4 regions of the Peribacillus sp. NPDC094092 genome follow, and region 1 is predicted to be linked to each of the others. Evidence: riboswitches for the same ligand, from Rfam matches in the RefSeq annotation. Region 1 holds a riboswitch; each other region holds the start of a gene.
What was found. Region 1 has a riboswitch for S-adenosylmethionine ahead of mtnK (S-methyl-5-thioribose kinase). Riboswitches for the same ligand answer to the same signal wherever they lie in the genome.
Positions count from the first base shown of each region.

Region 2: another riboswitch for S-adenosylmethionine. It lies ahead of ACQKNS_RS09980 (methionine ABC transporter ATP-binding protein); the one in region 1 lies ahead of mtnK (S-methyl-5-thioribose kinase).
Region 3: another riboswitch for S-adenosylmethionine. It lies ahead of ACQKNS_RS01700 (Na+/H+ antiporter NhaC family protein); the one in region 1 lies ahead of mtnK (S-methyl-5-thioribose kinase).
Region 4: another riboswitch for S-adenosylmethionine. It lies ahead of ACQKNS_RS07270 (methionine biosynthesis PLP-dependent protein); the one in region 1 lies ahead of mtnK (S-methyl-5-thioribose kinase).

Region 1 is NZ_JBNNUC010000004.1:400,992-405,331, forward strand. Features, by position in the region: gene ACQKNS_RS20310 (pyridoxal phosphate-dependent aminotransferase) at 1-81, opposite strand, end outside; gene ACQKNS_RS20315 (carbon-nitrogen family hydrolase) at 180-962, shown strand; SAM riboswitch class I at 1,034-1,187, shown strand; gene mtnK (S-methyl-5-thioribose kinase) at 1,266-2,468, shown strand; gene mtnA (S-methyl-5-thioribose-1-phosphate isomerase) at 2,482-3,528, shown strand; gene ACQKNS_RS20330 (LCP family protein) at 3,687-4,340, opposite strand, start outside.
Region 2 is NZ_JBNNUC010000002.1:211,656-215,995, forward strand. Features, by position in the region: gene ACQKNS_RS09965 (amidohydrolase family protein) at 1-1,224, shown strand, start outside; gene ACQKNS_RS09970 (DUF4440 domain-containing protein) at 1,627-1,995, shown strand; gene ACQKNS_RS09975 (GNAT family N-acetyltransferase) at 2,097-2,579, shown strand; SAM riboswitch class I at 2,708-2,819, shown strand; gene ACQKNS_RS09980 (methionine ABC transporter ATP-binding protein) at 3,061-4,083, shown strand; gene ACQKNS_RS09985 (methionine ABC transporter permease) at 4,097-4,340, shown strand, end outside.
Region 3 is NZ_JBNNUC010000001.1:360,801-365,140, reverse strand. Features, by position in the region: gene hutG (formimidoylglutamase) at 1-759, shown strand, start outside; gene ACQKNS_RS01710 (hypothetical protein) at 974-1,129, shown strand; gene ACQKNS_RS01705 (SOS response-associated peptidase) at 1,190-1,861, shown strand; SAM riboswitch class I at 2,143-2,250, shown strand; gene ACQKNS_RS01700 (Na+/H+ antiporter NhaC family protein) at 2,440-3,756, shown strand; gene ACQKNS_RS01695 (chromate transporter) at 4,006-4,340, opposite strand, start outside.
Region 4 is NZ_JBNNUC010000001.1:1,509,865-1,514,204, reverse strand. Features, by position in the region: gene ACQKNS_RS07285 (ABC transporter ATP-binding protein) at 1-490, shown strand, start outside; gene ACQKNS_RS07280 (type B 50S ribosomal protein L31) at 624-872, shown strand; gene metC (cystathionine beta-lyase) at 984-2,165, opposite strand; gene ACQKNS_RS07270 (methionine biosynthesis PLP-dependent protein) at 2,162-3,274, opposite strand; SAM riboswitch class I at 3,361-3,474, opposite strand; gene fumC (class II fumarate hydratase) at 3,799-4,340, shown strand, end outside.

The DNA of each region.
Region 1 (4,340 bases):
CGCATTGACTTTTGCGACTAGTGAAGCAAAAAACTGCTTGGGCAGGTCCTTAAGCTGGCCGGATTTTTCGAATTGCACCATTTATACACCTTCTCTGAAATTTCTTGAAATTCTAGTCACAAATGATATATGTTTATCCTAGTCTTGTAAAGCATTTTTTACATATGGGGGGTTAATCGATGAAGTGGAAAATAGCTTGTATTCAAATGGATATAGCCTTCGGGCAACCAGATATCAATTTTCAGGTTGCAGAACAATGGATGGAAAAAGCAGCACGGTTGGAACCCGATATCGTCATTTTACCGGAACTTTGGACAACAGGATACGACTTGACCAGGTTAAATGAGATTGCTGATCAGGAGGCAGTAAAAACGATTGAATTCTTTAAAACACAGGCACAGAAACACCAGATTCACATCATAGGCGGTTCCATCGCGAAAAAGACAAGCAAGGGAATCTATAACACGATGATCATCATCGATAAACACGGAAATCTCATTAAAGAATATGATAAGCTTCACTTATTTCAGTTAATGGATGAACATCATTTTCTTCAGCCAGGAGAAAAAGATGGTTTATTTACTCTTGATGAAAAAATATGTGCTGGATTCATTTGTTATGACATCCGTTTCCCTGAATGGCAACGAGCACATACCGTCCAAGGCGCCGAAGTTCTATTCGTAACGGCGGAATGGCCAAAGCCGAGACTCGATCACTGGAGAGCCTTATTGATTAGCCGTGCCATCGAGAACCAAGCCTATGTTGTAGCCGTTAATCGCTCAGGTTCGGATGTCAATAATACATTTGCCGGCCATTCCTTGATTATTGATCCGTGGGGGAATATCATTAGTGAAGCCGGAGAAGGAAACGAACTTTTGACAGGCACCTTGGACTTCAATAAAGTTACGGAATCCCGTAACAAAATACCCGTATTCGAAGATCGCCGTCCTGATTTTTATTAATTTACCCATTGACAAACTATTTAAAAGGTTGTTATTATTTTCCCGAAGATTAAAATTTCAGAAAACATTTACTCTTATCAAGAGCAGGCTGAGGGATAAAGGCCCTATGAAGCCCAGCAACCGACTGTAATACCATTGTGAAATGGGGCGGATTCACCGCCGGATTATTAAATCCACAGAGCACGGTGCTAATTCCACCAGAATTTATTTTCTGGAAGATAAGAGGTCCGAAGCCAAAACTTCTGCCTCTTTCTATATGAAAGAGGCTTTTTTATTCTCATTTTGAATCTGGAGGGGAAAAGAATGACTCAAAACCATTCAAATTTTAAGAGATTGACAAACGAAACAGCTATAACCCTTGCAAAAAAACTTGGGTTGGTAAATGCGGATGCAAGTTTAAATTGTAAAGAAATCGGCGATGGAAATTTAAATTATGTTTTTCATATTACAGACACGCACACAAAAAAAGGAATAATCATCAAACAAGCGGTCCCTTATGCCAAGGTACTTGGTGAAAGCTGGCCGCTGACATTGAAAAGGGCAGCCATTGAAGCGAATGCGCTGATTCATTTCAGAAGTTATTGCCCCAAATTCGTACCGCAAGTCTATTATTCGGATGAACAGCTTGCGATCACAGTCATGGAGGATTTATCTCACCTGAAAATCGTCAGAACAGGATTGATCGATGGCGATTCATATCCATTGCTTTCACAGCATATTGGTGAGTATGTTGCGAAGACGGCTTTTTATACATCCGATTATCATTTAGAACCATCTGCGAAAAAGGAAGTGGCCCGACATTTCACGAATCCCGAACTGTGCAAAATCACTGAGGTCTTTATTTTCACGGATCCATTTTTTGAGGAACTCCCGGGAGATTTCGAGGTGGAATTGACTGATGCAGCCAAAAATATATGGAATGACCAAGAAGTGATACTTGAGGTCGCTAAGCTGAAACAAAGCTTTGAAACCGAGCAGGAAGCCTTGCTTCATGGAGATTTACATACTGGAAGTATATTTGCAAGTGAAACTGAAACAAAGGTTATTGATCCGGAGTTCGCTTTTTATGGGCCAGTTGGTTTTGACCTTGGTCAATACACCGCTAACCTTCTCTTCCAGGCAGTCACACGCAATGGAACTGGAAAGGAAGAGATTTTCACACACCTTCATGAATTTTGGAATGCTTTTGAAGAAACTTATACCGAATTATGGGAAGGACAAAATAAAAGCCCATTCCGCCATGTGAAAGGGTATCTGCCTTATTTACTGACAAAATTCAAAAAAGATGCTTTTGGTTTTGCCGGCTGTGAACTGATTCGGCGAACCATTGGCCTTTCCCATGTTGCTGATTTAAACGTCATTGAACATAAAGAAACAAGGATCGCTGCGAAAACGGCAACATTGGAAATTGGTGCATTTTTAATTAAAAAACGGGAAGAATTGGATGTTCCAGCTGTCATTGAAGCGTTGAAGCAACGTACACTGCCATCTTATTCAGCCATTTAAAAGGAGACCTGACATGACTACACTAGCACCCTTACCATATTCGGTACAATGGGATGATACCCACATTACATTATTAAATCAACAAGCACTTCCTTCCATAACTGAATTTATTGAACTTCATTCAGTTGATGATGTATATGACAGCATTTTGACATTAAAAGTTCGCGGTGCCCCAGCAATTGGACTGACGGCAGCATTTGGTGTGGCACTTGGTGCCAAACAGGAAACAACCGCTGAATTAGGGGATTTCAAGAAAAATGTAACGAAGCATATTGAAAAACTCGCTTCTTCACGACCAACTGCAGTCAACCTTTTTTGGGCGTTAAGGAGGATGGAAAACACCTTGCATGCTGCGCAAAGCATTTCAGCTGCAAAGGAAGCACTTGTATCGGAGGCTAAAGCCATCTTTGCTGAAGATGAAGAAATGTGCAGGAAAATCGGGGAACATGGTTTATCGTTATTCACTAGAGGAGATTCCATTCTCACCCATTGCAACGCTGGGGGAATCGCCACAGCTCGGTATGGTACAGCCTTGGCTCCCTTCCACCTGGCTAAAGAAAGGGACTTTCCGCTAAAAGTTTACGCATGTGAAACAAGGCCTGTCCTGCAAGGCGCGCGTTTGACGGCTTGGGAATTGATGCAAGCGGGGGTCGATGTCACCTTGATTTCAGATAATATGGCTGCACATACGATTCACCAGAAACGAATAAATGGAATTATCGTCGGGGCCGACAGGATTGCGGCTAATGGAGATACAGCCAATAAAATCGGGACATTTGGGTTGGCCATATTAGCCAAGCACTTTGGCATCCCCTTTTATGTGGCCGCACCATCAAGCACATTCGACCTTTCTATCGAATCCGGCACATCCATCCCGATCGAAGAACGGGATGGAGCGGAAATCACCTTCATTCAAGGTGCGAGGATCGCTCCGGAAAACGTGAAGACTTTCAATCCAGCCTTTGACGTTACACCGAATCACCTTATTACGAGCATCATTACCGAAAACGGCATCATAACACCGGATTTCATTAAAAACATTCCGCATTTTGTTAATTGATCCAGGTACCTTTATTGGTGATATAAAACGAGAAGGGTTTCATATCCCTCTCGTTTTTAATGGTGTTCATGATTATTCTTCCGAGGTCTATAATACAATAATTCAAGTGAATTCAACCTATTCACTTAATATAAGATTGTTTTCAATAATAGTTCTTATTATTTTGAAAAGAACTCCTGAAGTGCCTTTTTATTTTTAGTGTAATCTATTTCCAAAACGGCTCCGGATTGGGGATTTATTTCTTCTTTAAAGCTTCCTTCCACCGGAACCCTTAAGGTTTCGACGGTGTCCGGTGTATGGAAGACGGCATTTGGAATCATTTCCATTATAGTTTTCAGTCCAATATCTGTATCCAAGTAAGAGAGACCTTGTTCGATGATACTAGGAAGGGCTGCCACCCCTTCGAAGGATGAGATTTGATTGATGAACGCTGTTTTTAGTTGAACCATTACTTCTTGTTGACGCTCAACCCTTCCAAAATCACTTTCATCGTCATGCCTAAAACGGACATATTTCAATATTTCCTCACCATGTAAAATATTTTTGCCAACACTTGCTTGAATGCTCATATCATCAATGATTTGCTGATCCACATTCACCGCTATCCCCTCAGGGGCTAGTAAATCGACCATCTTCACAAATCCCTGGAAGTCGATTACCGCTACATGATCGACCTTGATATCGAAGTTCTCCTCTATGGTTTTCTTAAGGAGTTCCCTTCCACCATAATAATAAGCTGCATTTATTTTGTTATATCCTGATTTATTCCCGGGGATTTTCACATAACTATCACGCATGATGGAAGCCAGCTT
Region 2 (4,340 bases), on a different contig from region 1:
GATACCATATCCTACATCGGCCAGCATGATGAACAACAATTGGCAGATGCAGATCAGGTGGTAAACCTTGGCGGGAAATGGATCATGCCAGGCCTTGTGAATGCCCATTCGCATATTGTAATGACCCTTTTACGCGGTATCGGGGACGATATGCTGCTGAAGCCATGGCTTGAAACGAAAATATGGCCCCTTGAAAGCCAGTTTACAACGGAAATCGCCTCTGTAAGCTCTCAGCTGGGCATTATGGAAATGATGAAATCAGGAACCACGACATTTTCGGATATGTTTAATCCTAATGGAATAGATGCAGGTGCTGTCATGGAAACGATAGGTGATACAGGAATGCGCGGGGCCTTTTCCTACACGATCTTCAGCTTGGGTACCGAAAAAGACCAAAAAGCGAACCTCATGGGGGCAGAAATGTTTTCAAAAAACTATAAAACGTTTGCCGATGGCCGCCTGACTACCATGGTCGCACCACATAGCCCATATGCCTGCACACCTGAAGCGATCATGGAAAGTGCACGGATTGCAAAAGAGAATGATTTGATGGTGCACATCCACGTATCGGAAACGGACTTTGAAATCCTCGACATCGAAAAGCGTTACGGCTCCCGTCCTGTCGAGCACCTTCGCCGTCTAGGCCTGTTCGATCAGCCTACCGTGATGGCACATGGTGTGGTTCTCAATGATGAAGAGCGGGCGATACTGAAACAGCATGATGTGCGCGTTGCCCATAACCCAATCAGTAACCTGAAGCTTGGATCGGGAATTGCCGATGTCGTCAGCCTTCTTGATGCAGGCATTAAAGTGGGAGTGGCAACAGATGGCGTCGCCTCCAATAACAACTTCGATATGTTCGAAGAAATGAGGACAGCTGCATTACTGCAAAAAGGAATCTATAAGGATGCCACCAAATTCCCTGCCCAAACAGCACTCGCCATGGCCACAAGAATGGGCGCAGAAGCGATAGGGATGGGCCATACCGGATCACTCGAAGCTGGTAAAAAAGCAGATTTCATCACCATTTACCCATATGACAAAGAACACCTGCAGCCGCTGAGTGAAGCCTATTCGCACCTGCTTTATGCAGCACGCGGAAATGATGTATGTGATGTATACATCGATGGCAAAATGGTCGTGAAAGAAAGGCGCTGCTTAACGATCGATGAAGAAAAAGTAATCGCCGAAACGAATCGCCTGCAAGGTACCCTATCACGTTAACGCTGATGGGAAAACAAACGGATGCACAGAAGAAGGAGCTGCCATTTGCAGCTCCTTTTTTTAGATTAGTCAAAAAGGAATGGCCGCTAGTATTGTGGAATTATTTTTAACACTTAGAAATCCGTCGTGAGTCCAGTTTCTTTGAAATATATAAACAAAGTAAGCCAGTTAAAAATATTAATAAGAAAATAGGGAGGGCAAAAACGGTTAAAAACGAAAATATGAAAAAAATGCCGCTTACCGCAAATATGAGCCAACTGCTAATCAGCAAGCAACTGGATAAAAAATCTTTAACCGCATGGATCATGAATTTCACCACCATATGACAATCTATGTATTGATTATACACTATTTTCCAATTATGTTACTTCGAGAAATAGCTGAAAAAGGAGGGCAAAATGAATGGAAAGTGAATCTCCGTTGTTAAAAGAGCATTTGTATGAGCTTGAGGAGAAATTGTTAAAATCTGAAGTCCGTACATCCCCGGAAGAGCTTTCATTATTATTGAAAGATGATTTCTTTGAGTTCGGCAGCTCGGGTAATATATGGTCTAAGAGCGACTTTTTGGGGCAAGAGGGAGCTCGACCGGTGAAAATGACACTAAGTCAATTTGATATGCATCCATTGTCTGAGGATACCGTGTTAACGACGTACCGGATTTTTGATGAAGATAAAGAGGAACATACCTTAAGGAGTTCAATCTGGAAATGTACGAATGGAAGATGGCAAATGTTTTTTCATCAAGGCACAAAAACGAAAAGGTCCCCTTAAGCCTATTATTCATGAAAAAGAAAAAATAAATATTTTAAATGAGCGTAAGTAAAATGAATTTTGCTTAATCAAAAACTATTTCACTAAAATGATAGGGGCGGATGAAGCTGATTTTTCGTACTATTGATACCGACAAAGATAAAGATATCATCCTTACATTCAGGAAAGATTCCTATGTTGTAAGTTTTGGATCTGAAGATGGTTTCGGAGATGAAAATACATATTTGCAACGGATGAAAGAACGGGTCCGCAAATTTCCGGGCGGACAGGTGATCATTGAAAAGGACCAAGAATCGATTGGACAAATGGAACTTCAAATTCGGGAGTATGAAGGAAAGGAAATCGGCTATGTGAATCTTTTTTATCTTATTCCCGATTACCGCAGTAAAGGCCTTGGCAAGGAATTGGTTCGCTATGCAGAAAACTTTTACAGGCAATTCAATGTCCCGGAATATCATTTAAGGGTTTCTCCGGATAATGGAAGGGCGATTCGTTTATATACGAATTCAGGCATGAAGAAGATAAGCGAAGAAAATGAAAAGTACCCTGTATGGAGAATGAGCAAATCATTAAAAATGAAATAAAGTTATATTGTTATAACTTTAAAAGCGTCATTTCACTATATTATGAAAATGTTTAGTGCGAAAAAAATAGGGTTGACTTTAGAGAAATTTGAATATATAGTGAAGGACATAATTAAATACAACGTTAATTCTTATCAAGAGATGTGGAGGGACTTGGCCCTATGATACCTCGGCAGCGGGTTTTTACTTTTGTAAAAATACTGTGCTAATTCCAACGGACGAAAGTTTGAAAGATAAGAAGGAGCTTTTCTTAGATAATTAATTTAAGAGTTTACTCTTTTTTATGTCTAAAAGAGGCCTCTTCTGTCTGATGACGGAAGAGGCCTCTTTTGTTTATTCAAAATGCAGAAGGTTAATTGGAGAATTGGTTTTCTCAGGTTTACTCGTGAATTCCAAAATTCAGCCCTACCATTATGAAACTTTGCAAAGCTCTTCTCTGGATAATGAATTCGTACAAATAAACAGCATGGGGGGAGATTGAATGATTGAGTTTCAAAATGTCAAAAAGGTTTATCAAACAAAGAAACAGACTGTCGAGGCTTTGAAGGGCATCAATTTGACAGTGGAAAAGGGCGATATATTCGGTGTAGTCGGTTATAGCGGGGCCGGGAAAAGTACGTTGATCAGGTTGGTCAATTTGCTTGAACAGCCATCAGACGGTTCGGTGATTGTCGGGGGCATGGATTTAACCAAATTGAACCCGAAGGAATTGCGGGCAGAAAAGAAAAAGATCGGGATGATCTTTCAGCATTTTAATTTGCTGAACTCAAAGACCGTTTTTGATAATATCGCCATGCCGCTGATTTTATCGGGAACCCCTGGAAAAGAAATCAAAAAGCGGGTAGGCGAGCTGTTGGAGTTCGTTGGCTTATCGAGCAAAGCAAAGAGTTATCCGGAACAATTATCCGGCGGTCAAAAGCAGCGGATCGGCATTGCGAGAGCATTGGCTACCAATCCATCGATCTTATTGTGTGATGAAGCTACATCTGCATTGGATCCACAAACAACGAGCGCCGTTCTCCAGCTCTTAAAGAAAATTAATAAAGAATACAATATTACCATTCTGCTAATCACCCATGAGATGTCAGTCATTCGGGAAATCTGCAATAAGGTAGCGGTCATGGAGGGCGGATGCGTCGTTGAACAAGGTTCGGTTTTCGAAGTGTTTGCGAAGCCGCAAACGGATATTGCAAAAAACTTCGTGAGAACGGTCATACATGACGAAATTCCACAAAGTTTCCTGAAAAGCATAGGGTCCCATATCCCGATAATTTGGAAAATTAATTTTATTGGGACTACTTCGGGTACTCCTTTGCTTTCAACCATCTCGAAGAAATATGATGTTCATTTAAGTGTTTTATCAGCCAATATTTCTGAAATTCAGGAAACGCCTTTCGGGAATTTGATCATCGAAGTGACCGGGAACAAAAATGAGGTGGACAAGGCTTATCAATATATTAAAGATGAGGGGATTCTCGTCCAGGAGGTGCAAATAAATGGGTAATACGTTATGGGGAATGGAAATAACGGCAGATCAGCTGTCAACAGCTTTCGGTGACACACTTTACATGGTAGCCATTTCATTGATATTTTCCGGATTGATTGGGCTTCCGCTCGGTATCCTGCTTGTCATTACAAGAAAGGGCCACATCCTGGAGAATAAATGGGTCTTTAATATATTGAACCCGATCATCAATATATTACGGTCGGTTCCTTTCATCATCTTGCTTGTAGCACTTATTCCGTTTACCAGAATGATTG
Region 3 (4,340 bases), on a different contig from region 1:
GCTGCAGAGGGTCCTGATCATATTCGACAGTCATTGGCAAAATTACCCTGTCATTTACCTTCCCAAACCGAACTGGTGGATGCTGGTGATGTAATATGTGAAGGTACAGAGATGGAGGCCGCCCAATCCCAACTGGGGTCGGCTGTTACCCGGATATTGGAGAGTAAATCGATTCCTATCATACTTGGGGGAGGGCACGAAACCTTGTATGGCCATTATCTTGGTATTAGGAAATACATTGGACCAAAAGCTAGATTGGGAATCATTAATATTGACGCTCACTTTGATATGAGGCCTTATGAACAAGAAAGTTCATCAGGAACGATGTTTAAGCAGATTTTGGACGAAGATCAAAGCTGTGGCTATTTATGTATCGGAATTCAGAAGCAGGGGAATACGAAGGCACTGTTTGAAACGGCCGAGAGAAGTAAGGTTGACCACATCTTGGAAGAAGATTTATCATTGGAAGAAATGGATGAAACTAAGCGGCGGATAAATGAATTCGCCAAGGAAAATGACTACATTATTCTTACATTATGTACGGACGTTATTGATTCAGCCTATGCACCTGGGGTAAGTGCTCCATCGCCGTTTGGACTGAATCCGAAATTGGTCCGTGCCATTATCAGGCATATCGTATCGAATGAAAAGATCCTCTCCTTTGATATCTCGGAAGTGAATCCTTCGTTGGACGAAAATAATAAAACCGTTACATTGGCAGCACATTTAATAAATGAGGTTTTATTGCATTTTAAATAATTTATGGCTTTTCTCAATGCCATCTCCATAATCAATTATCAGTATTGAAGAGGAAACCCGTTTCCGGCGCCTGACTGTCCATTTCATGGACAGTCTTTTTTACGCTGCCTAGACCAATTAAAGGAGTAGCCATGACTCTGCCAAAGTTCAATACTGATACTTATAAGTTTTTAGTTTATAATAACAACCATCTAGCCTTTAGAGGGGGGATTCCATGAATGAATATAAAGTAACGGTAAGGAATGGCAGTACCTTAATTTTATCGGAAATCATTAAAGCTGAAGATGAAAGAGAAGTCCTAGGCACCCTTTTGATTTCCAGCGAATTATTTAATCAGCCATTTACCGACATCAGGATTTTGGAACGCTGATTTGTGGCTTCCTATTCCATTTGTTACACTGTAATAAATCTTAATACGGTAGGCGATATTATGTGTGGACGTTTCACCCTTTTCACTGGCATTGAGGAAATAAAAGATCGGTTCGATGTACAAGGATCATTTGATGAGGAATACCAATTCAGCTACAATATTGCTCCCTCCCAATCCGTGCTATCGGTCATTAATGACGGGGCAAGGAACCGACTTGGATATCTTCGGTGGGGACTCATTCCTTTCTGGGCAAAAGATGAAAAAGTGGGCTATAAAATGATCAATGCCAGAGCGGAAACCATTGCAGAGAAAGCAAGCTTCAAGAATGCGTATAAGAAGAAGAGATGCTTGATAATCGCTGACTCATTTTATGAATGGAGGAAGACACCAGAAAGAAAAATACCGATGCGGATAAAACTGAAGAATCATGCTCCATTTGGAATGGCCGGGATATGGGAATCCTGGAAATCTCCTGAAGGCCTCAGCATCTACTCGTGCTCCGTCATAACAACCGTTCCTAATGAGCTGATGACCAGCATTCATGATCGTATGCCTGTCATCCTTAAACCAGAAGATGAAAAAGATTGGTTGAATCCATCCATTAATGATCCTGCATATCTGCAACAATATTTAAAGTCATTCGATTCGGAACAAATGGAAGCTTTTGAGGTATCAACTGATGTGAACTCGACTAAAAATAATTCACCTAACTTAATACAACAAATTTGCTGAGAGGTCATTAGACCTCTTTTTATATTAATTCCGTCCCGATAAAAATCACAGAAAACTCATTGTACTGATTAAGTCAAGATCACTTATTAATAGGTAAGAAGTGCATGTGAAAAAGTTTAAAACTAAACCTTGCGAAAATAGGCAAAATGCTGTACTCTTATATTTGCTTTTCAAAACTACTTCGATGTCACTTTCACAAACTCAGTTTGGTTTCGGTAAATTTCCAGCCTGGCACTTTTCTGGCAGGTATCGTATTATTTGATAAATATATAATTTTGATCTTCTTATCAAGAGAGACGGAGGGACTGGCCCGAAGATGTCTCGGCAGCGGACTTAATAGGAGTGCTGTGCCAAATCCAGCAGGCTGATTCTTGCCTGAAAGATAAGGAGGGTGTTTTTTATAAATTAAAAGACCTCTTCTTGTTGTTTAATAGAAGGGGTCTTTTTTATGCTGACAGTTTTGTTAACTATAGCTCCATGACTTGAGAATCAAAATCGAATTGGTGTTATTTGTGATAACTGTTGAAAAATAAAAGCTGTGACACATGTCATGGGAAAAATAAAAAGAGGTGTACATCATGAGTGCAAACAATAAAGGGAATCCATGGGCATTGATCCCATTTGTCGTATTTTTATTTTTATTTATAGGGTCCGGAATCATCACTAAAGATTTTTATTCATTTCCGGTAATTGTAGCGATTTCCATTGCATCAGCAGCTGCATTGGCAATGAATCGGAAAGAGACTTTAAATGAAAAAGTTGATATCTTCTGTAAAGGTGCCGGTGACGCCAATATAATGTTAATGGTTATCATTTTCCTTTTAGCAGGCGCTTTTTCCGAAGTTGCGAATGGCATGGGGGCGGTTGAATCAACGGTGAATCTTGCCTTAGCGGTTTTTCCGCAAAATCTTTTAATGGTAGGGATTTTCATTATCGCTTGTTTTATTTCTCTATCTATGGGGACGAGCATGGGAACGATTGTAGCATTAGCACCTATCGGGGTGGGAATTAGCGAGCAAACCGATATTTCGCTTGCCCTCTCAATGGCTGCCGTTATTGGTGGTGCAATGTTTGGGGATAACCTATCCTTCATTTCGGATACGACAATCGCTGCAGTTCGAACACAGGGAACGAAAATGAAGGATAAGTTCAAAGTGAATTTTTTCATCGTTTTACCTGCGGCCATCATCACATGTGCCATTCTAGGAATATTAACGATGGGTGAACAAGCCGACATCACCCAAAATTCTTATGACTGGGTGAAGATTCTTCCATACCTTTGCGTATTGATCACTGCATTGGCAGGAGTCAATGTGTTCCTGGTCCTTTCCATCGGAATCGTATTTGCCGGAATTATCGGCTTGGCGGATGGAAGTTATCAACTGTTGGGTGTCATTCAAAAAGTTGGTGAAGGAATGGCGGGAATGTATGAAATATCCTTCCTTGCCATTTTAATTGCAGGAATGGTTGCTGTAATCAAACATAATGGTGGCATCGATTATCTGCTCCAACTCGTGACCCGAAATAGCAAATCCAAAAAAGGGGCGGAATTCAGCATTGCTGGGCTTGTTGGTTTGACGAACCTTTCAACGGCAAATAACACGATTTCGATTATTATTGCCGGGCCGCTTGCCAAAAATATCGCTGAAAAGTATGGGATTGATCCGCGTAAATCGGCGAGTTTACTTGACGTTTTTGCCTGTTGTATCCAAGGGTTAATTCCATATGGGGCACAACTGCTTGTTGCAGCAGGGGTAGCTAAGATTTCTCCGATAAGCATCTTGCCGTATTCATATTACCCAATCCTAATTGGACTTTGTGGAGTAGTGGCCATCTTGATTGGTTATCCACGGTTTCAGCCGGGAAATGATGAAACGAAGAAACGGACTTCTTAAAAAGAGGATAATAATGAAAAAACACCCTGAATCATTGGATACAGGGTGTTTTCTGTATGAACGAATACTGAAACATCTAAAAAATATCAGGAAGTCATCCTTGCTTTTTTCAGCATACGTGTTCCTCAGTGTCCAGAAACTAGTCAAGGCCGTCTTCAGCTGAACTGAAAATTCCAATTCATCTGTTTGGTATTTCTTTAATTTATGTTAAACCATTATTTTCATGATCATTCCGGTCCATATTGTTTGTCATGAATAGAGGACGACACCAACTAATCCAGAAAGAATAATTACATAGGCTGGGTGCCAGCGTAATTTCATTAGGGCAAATAACGATAATCCAAAAACAAGTAATAAGCTTATCGTATGCCATGAAAAGCTCCGTGCAATCATATGATTGGAAAGTGCTAAACTTATTGCTGCAAAGAGGATTAAACTAGTGACAATGGGTCTTAATCCATAAAACATGGATTGAATAACTGGATAATGGTTCAATTTGCAGAAGAAGGTGGCAATAACGGTCACGAATATAATAGCAGGTAACAAGATTCCGAGAGCCGATGCTATGGCTCCTGCTAATCCAG
Region 4 (4,340 bases), on a different contig from region 1:
TCCCTATTTATTTACTGGCACCATCGCCTCCAATATCAGCCTGGATCATAAAGGCATCACAAGGGAAATGGTTGAAAAATCATTAAGAGATGTAGGGGGGGACAAAGTGCTGAAGCATCTTCCCTTAGGGCTGGATGAACCCGTGATCGAAAAAGGGGGGACGTTGTCTTCCGGACAGCGCCAGCTAATCTCTTTTGCACGTGCTCTTGCATTCAATCCGGCTATATTGATTCTGGATGAAGCGACAGCAAGCATCGATACTGAAACCGAGGCAATTATCCAGGAGGGAATGGAAGTGCTGAAAAAAGGGAGAACGACCTTCATCATTGCCCATAGACTTTCTACGATAAAAAATGCCGACCAAATTCTTGTCCTGGATAAAGGGCGGATTGCTGAGCAAGGTACACATGAGGAATTAATGGAGTTAAAAGGGAAGTATTATCAAATGTATGAACTGCAGGCTGGTACGCATAAAGGCATGACTGGCTGAACACAGAATAAGGATGGATAATCGAGATAAAACTATAATGGAGGTACCGACTTTTGGTACCTTCAAGCATAATTATTGATAATAGTAATCATTACGTTTAAGATATACCTATATTGACGATGAGGTGATAATAGTGAAACAAGAAATTCATCCCGATTATCAACAAGTGGTATTCATGGATACCAACAGTGGGTATAAATTTTTGACAGGCTCCACGAAGACGTCCAATGAAACGATCGTTTGGGAAGACGGCCAAACATATCCATTATTAAAAGTGGAAATCAGCTCGGATACGCACCCTTATTATACAGGAAAGCAGAAGTTTGCTGAAAAAGGCGGACGGGTGGATCGCTTCCTGGATAAATATAATATGAAGAAATGAGAGTCAGGCCATCGGGAAATCGATGGTCTTTTTTATGACTGGGTTGAAAAAGAGTTAATTATGGTGCTAAGAAAAAGGGTGCCTATAAATTATGAGGCACCCATCCTGAAATCATTTTGCAGCAATTGCTTCCCCTTTGGCAATTTTTACGAGGGCCGCATCGAAGTCCTTGATGATATCGTCCGGATTTTCAAGTCCGACAGAAAGGCGGAGCAAGCTGTTCGTGATGCCTCGCTTTTCCCTTTCATCATCAGGCATGGCAGCATGGGACATTTTGGCCGGGTAGGATAGTATGGATTCGACCGCTCCAAGGCTTACGGCAAAAACTGGGAGCTCGACAGTGTTCACGAAAGAACGGAAGACTTCCTCACTTTCCAATTCAAATGATAGGACCGCCCCCGCTCCAAGTGACTGGCCTTTCTGGATGGCGTGCTGGGGATGATCGGAAAGGCCGGGATAATACACTTTTTTCACCAAGGGCTGCTCCTTTAAGTAGGCTGCGATCTTTTCTGCACCTTTTTGGGAGTGCTCCATTCTAACTGACAAGGTTTTCAAACCTCTCATTACTAGCCAGGCGTCCTGGACACCAAGAACCGCCCCAAATGAGTTTTGGAGGGAACCCAGTCTTGCTGCCAATTCCGGATCCTTCACTACTGCAAGCCCAGCGACCACATCACTATGTCCGGATAAAAACTTAGTCGCGCTATGAAGGACAATGTCGGCACCAAGGTTCAGTGGTTTTTGTAATGCCGGCGTCAGGAATGTGTTATCAACAAAACTTAAGGCACCTGCTTTTTTTGCAATATCACATACGGCTTGAATATCGGTCACTTTAAGTAACGGATTTGAAGGCGTCTCGATGTATATGGCCCTTGTATTTGGCTGAACGGCCGCTTTGACGCTTTCTAGGTCCGTCATGTCAACGAAGGTATGCTCAATATTGAAACGCGTCAATACACTAGTGACCATCCTGAACGTTCCGCCGTACACATCTTCGGAAATGACGATATGGTCTCCGGCAGACAACAGCAGGAAAGCTGTTGAAATGGCAGCCATACCTGAAGAAAAGGCAAATCCGTGTGTGCCTTCCTCAAGTTCGGCAATGATATCTTCCAGCGCCTCACGAGTTGGGTTCCCGCTTCTGCTGTAATCATATTTGCCGAATTGATCGATATCGGTTTGATGGAAAGTGGATGCGTGCTGAATGGGAACGCTCACACCTCCCGTTGCCGTATCGAATTTATGTTGATTATGAAGTAATTTGGTTTCAAAACTAAAATCATGATCTGTCATCGTAGTGCCTCCCTTTTTACATATGCGAATGCTTGCTGTAAGTCCTGGATCAAATCATCGCTGTCCTCGATGCCAACAGAGAAGCGGAGCAGGCGATTACAAACTCCATTTGCCGTTCTGACTTCAAGCGGTATATCGGCATGCGTTTGTGTAGCAGGATAGGTGATGAAGCTTTCAACCCCTCCAAGGCTTTCTGCAAACGAAATTAATGAGAGTGATTGTAAAAATGGGTTGACTGCCGATTCATCAATGATACGGAATGAAATCATGCCGCCTCTGCCGGGATACAATACGTCCGTGACACAATCATGTTCCGACAAGTAATCTACAAGTATTTTGGCATTCTTTTCATGACGCTCCATCCGCAATGCCAATGTTTTCATTCCTCGCATCAACAGCCAAGAATCAAAGGGGCTCAAGACAGCTCCGGTACCATTATGATGGAAGGCAAGTGCATCACATAATTCAGCGCCGCTAGCAACGATCAGTCCGGCGAGCACATCATTATGACCACCGAGATACTTGGTTGCACTGTGAATCACGATATCCGCTCCAAGCAGGATGGGTTGTTGAATAAGAGGCGTGTAAAAAGTATTATCAACGATCAACAATAAATTATATTGTTTGGCCAATGCGGCAACAGCGCCAATGTCCGTTTGCTGCATAAGAGGGTTAGTGGGAGTTTCGATAAAGATGGCTTTCGTTTGAGGAGTGATGGCTTTTTCGATATCCTCCAAACAACAAGTGTCTACATAGTCACACTGCAATCCCCATTTTTTAAAACCTTGTTCTAACAGACGATATGTACCGCCATAAAGATCTTCGCTGACAATCCATGCATCACCTGATTTAAAAAGGGCAAGGATAGTGGAAATGGCGGCCATTCCTGAACTGCAGGCATAACCTTGGTCGCCTTTTTCAAGATCGGCGATGGAACGCTCCAATAATTGGCGTGTGGGATTACCTGTCCTTGTATAGTCGAATCCCGTCGATTGGCCAATTCCTTCATGGCGAAAAGCTGTAGAAAAGTATACCGGCGGATTGACTGTTCCTGTCGCCGTTTCGCTGCGATTTCCTAATTGAGCAAGATATGTTTCAGTTTTGTACATGGTTTTCACTGCTCCTTTGAGTTAAATAAAATAAAAAAAAGTCTTCTTTAAGAAGAAGACTTTGATTAAGTGAGGACGAGTCATTCTTCTTATCTTCCAAGTTCACAAACTTGTGGAATTAGCACCTTTTCATTGGTTTGAAACAAATGAAGGTTGCTGAGGTGTCATCGGGCCATTCCCTCTACCTCTCTCGATAAGAGTTTAGATTATTCAATTTCTTTTGAATTTACTATATATACAAAATACTGTCAAGAACATTTTGGATGGATTATGCTTGGATGTTCATGACCAGGTCAATTGGAGCCTAGTGCGTCAACACTTTAGTGTCAAAAAAAAGAAAATCCGATTCTTCATATAGACACGAAACGTCATGAATTTTTTAGGAAAAGTGAAAGGTCAGCGGATATTTTTGCTTTAAAATAATAAAGTTTGTACAATGTATGGAGAGAAAGAATAATACGACATTATTCATTTCATATGCAAATGGGTCTTCAATGAATAGTGCAAACATAGGAGGAGAACACATGGAATACAGAATCGAAAGAGATACGATGGGTGAAGTGAAAGTTCCTGCCGATAAATATTGGGGAGCACAAACCGAGAGAAGCCGTAACAATTTCAAAATCGGTAACGAAAAAATGCCGATTGAATTAGTTCGTGCATTTGCATACGTTAAACAAGCTGCGGCAAAGGTGAACTATGATCTTGGTGATCTTTCGGAGGTTAAAAAGAATGCCATCGTCAAGATTTGCGGAGAAATCCTTGAAGGTACGCTAGATGAACATTTCCCGCTGGTAGTTTGGCAAACGGGAAGCGGCACGCAAAGTAATATGAACGTGAATGAAGTGGTAGCTAACAAAGGAAATGAATGGTTAAAAGAAAATGGTGAATCGGAAACCCTTCATCCGAATGATGATGTTAACAAGGCACAGAGCTCCAATGATACTTTCCCGACAGCGATGCATATTGCTGCCTTTATGGAAGTCGCTGAAAAATTGGTTCCTGCCATTAAAACTCTTCGTGATACATTCGATACAAAAGAAAAAGAATTTTGGGATGTGGTGAA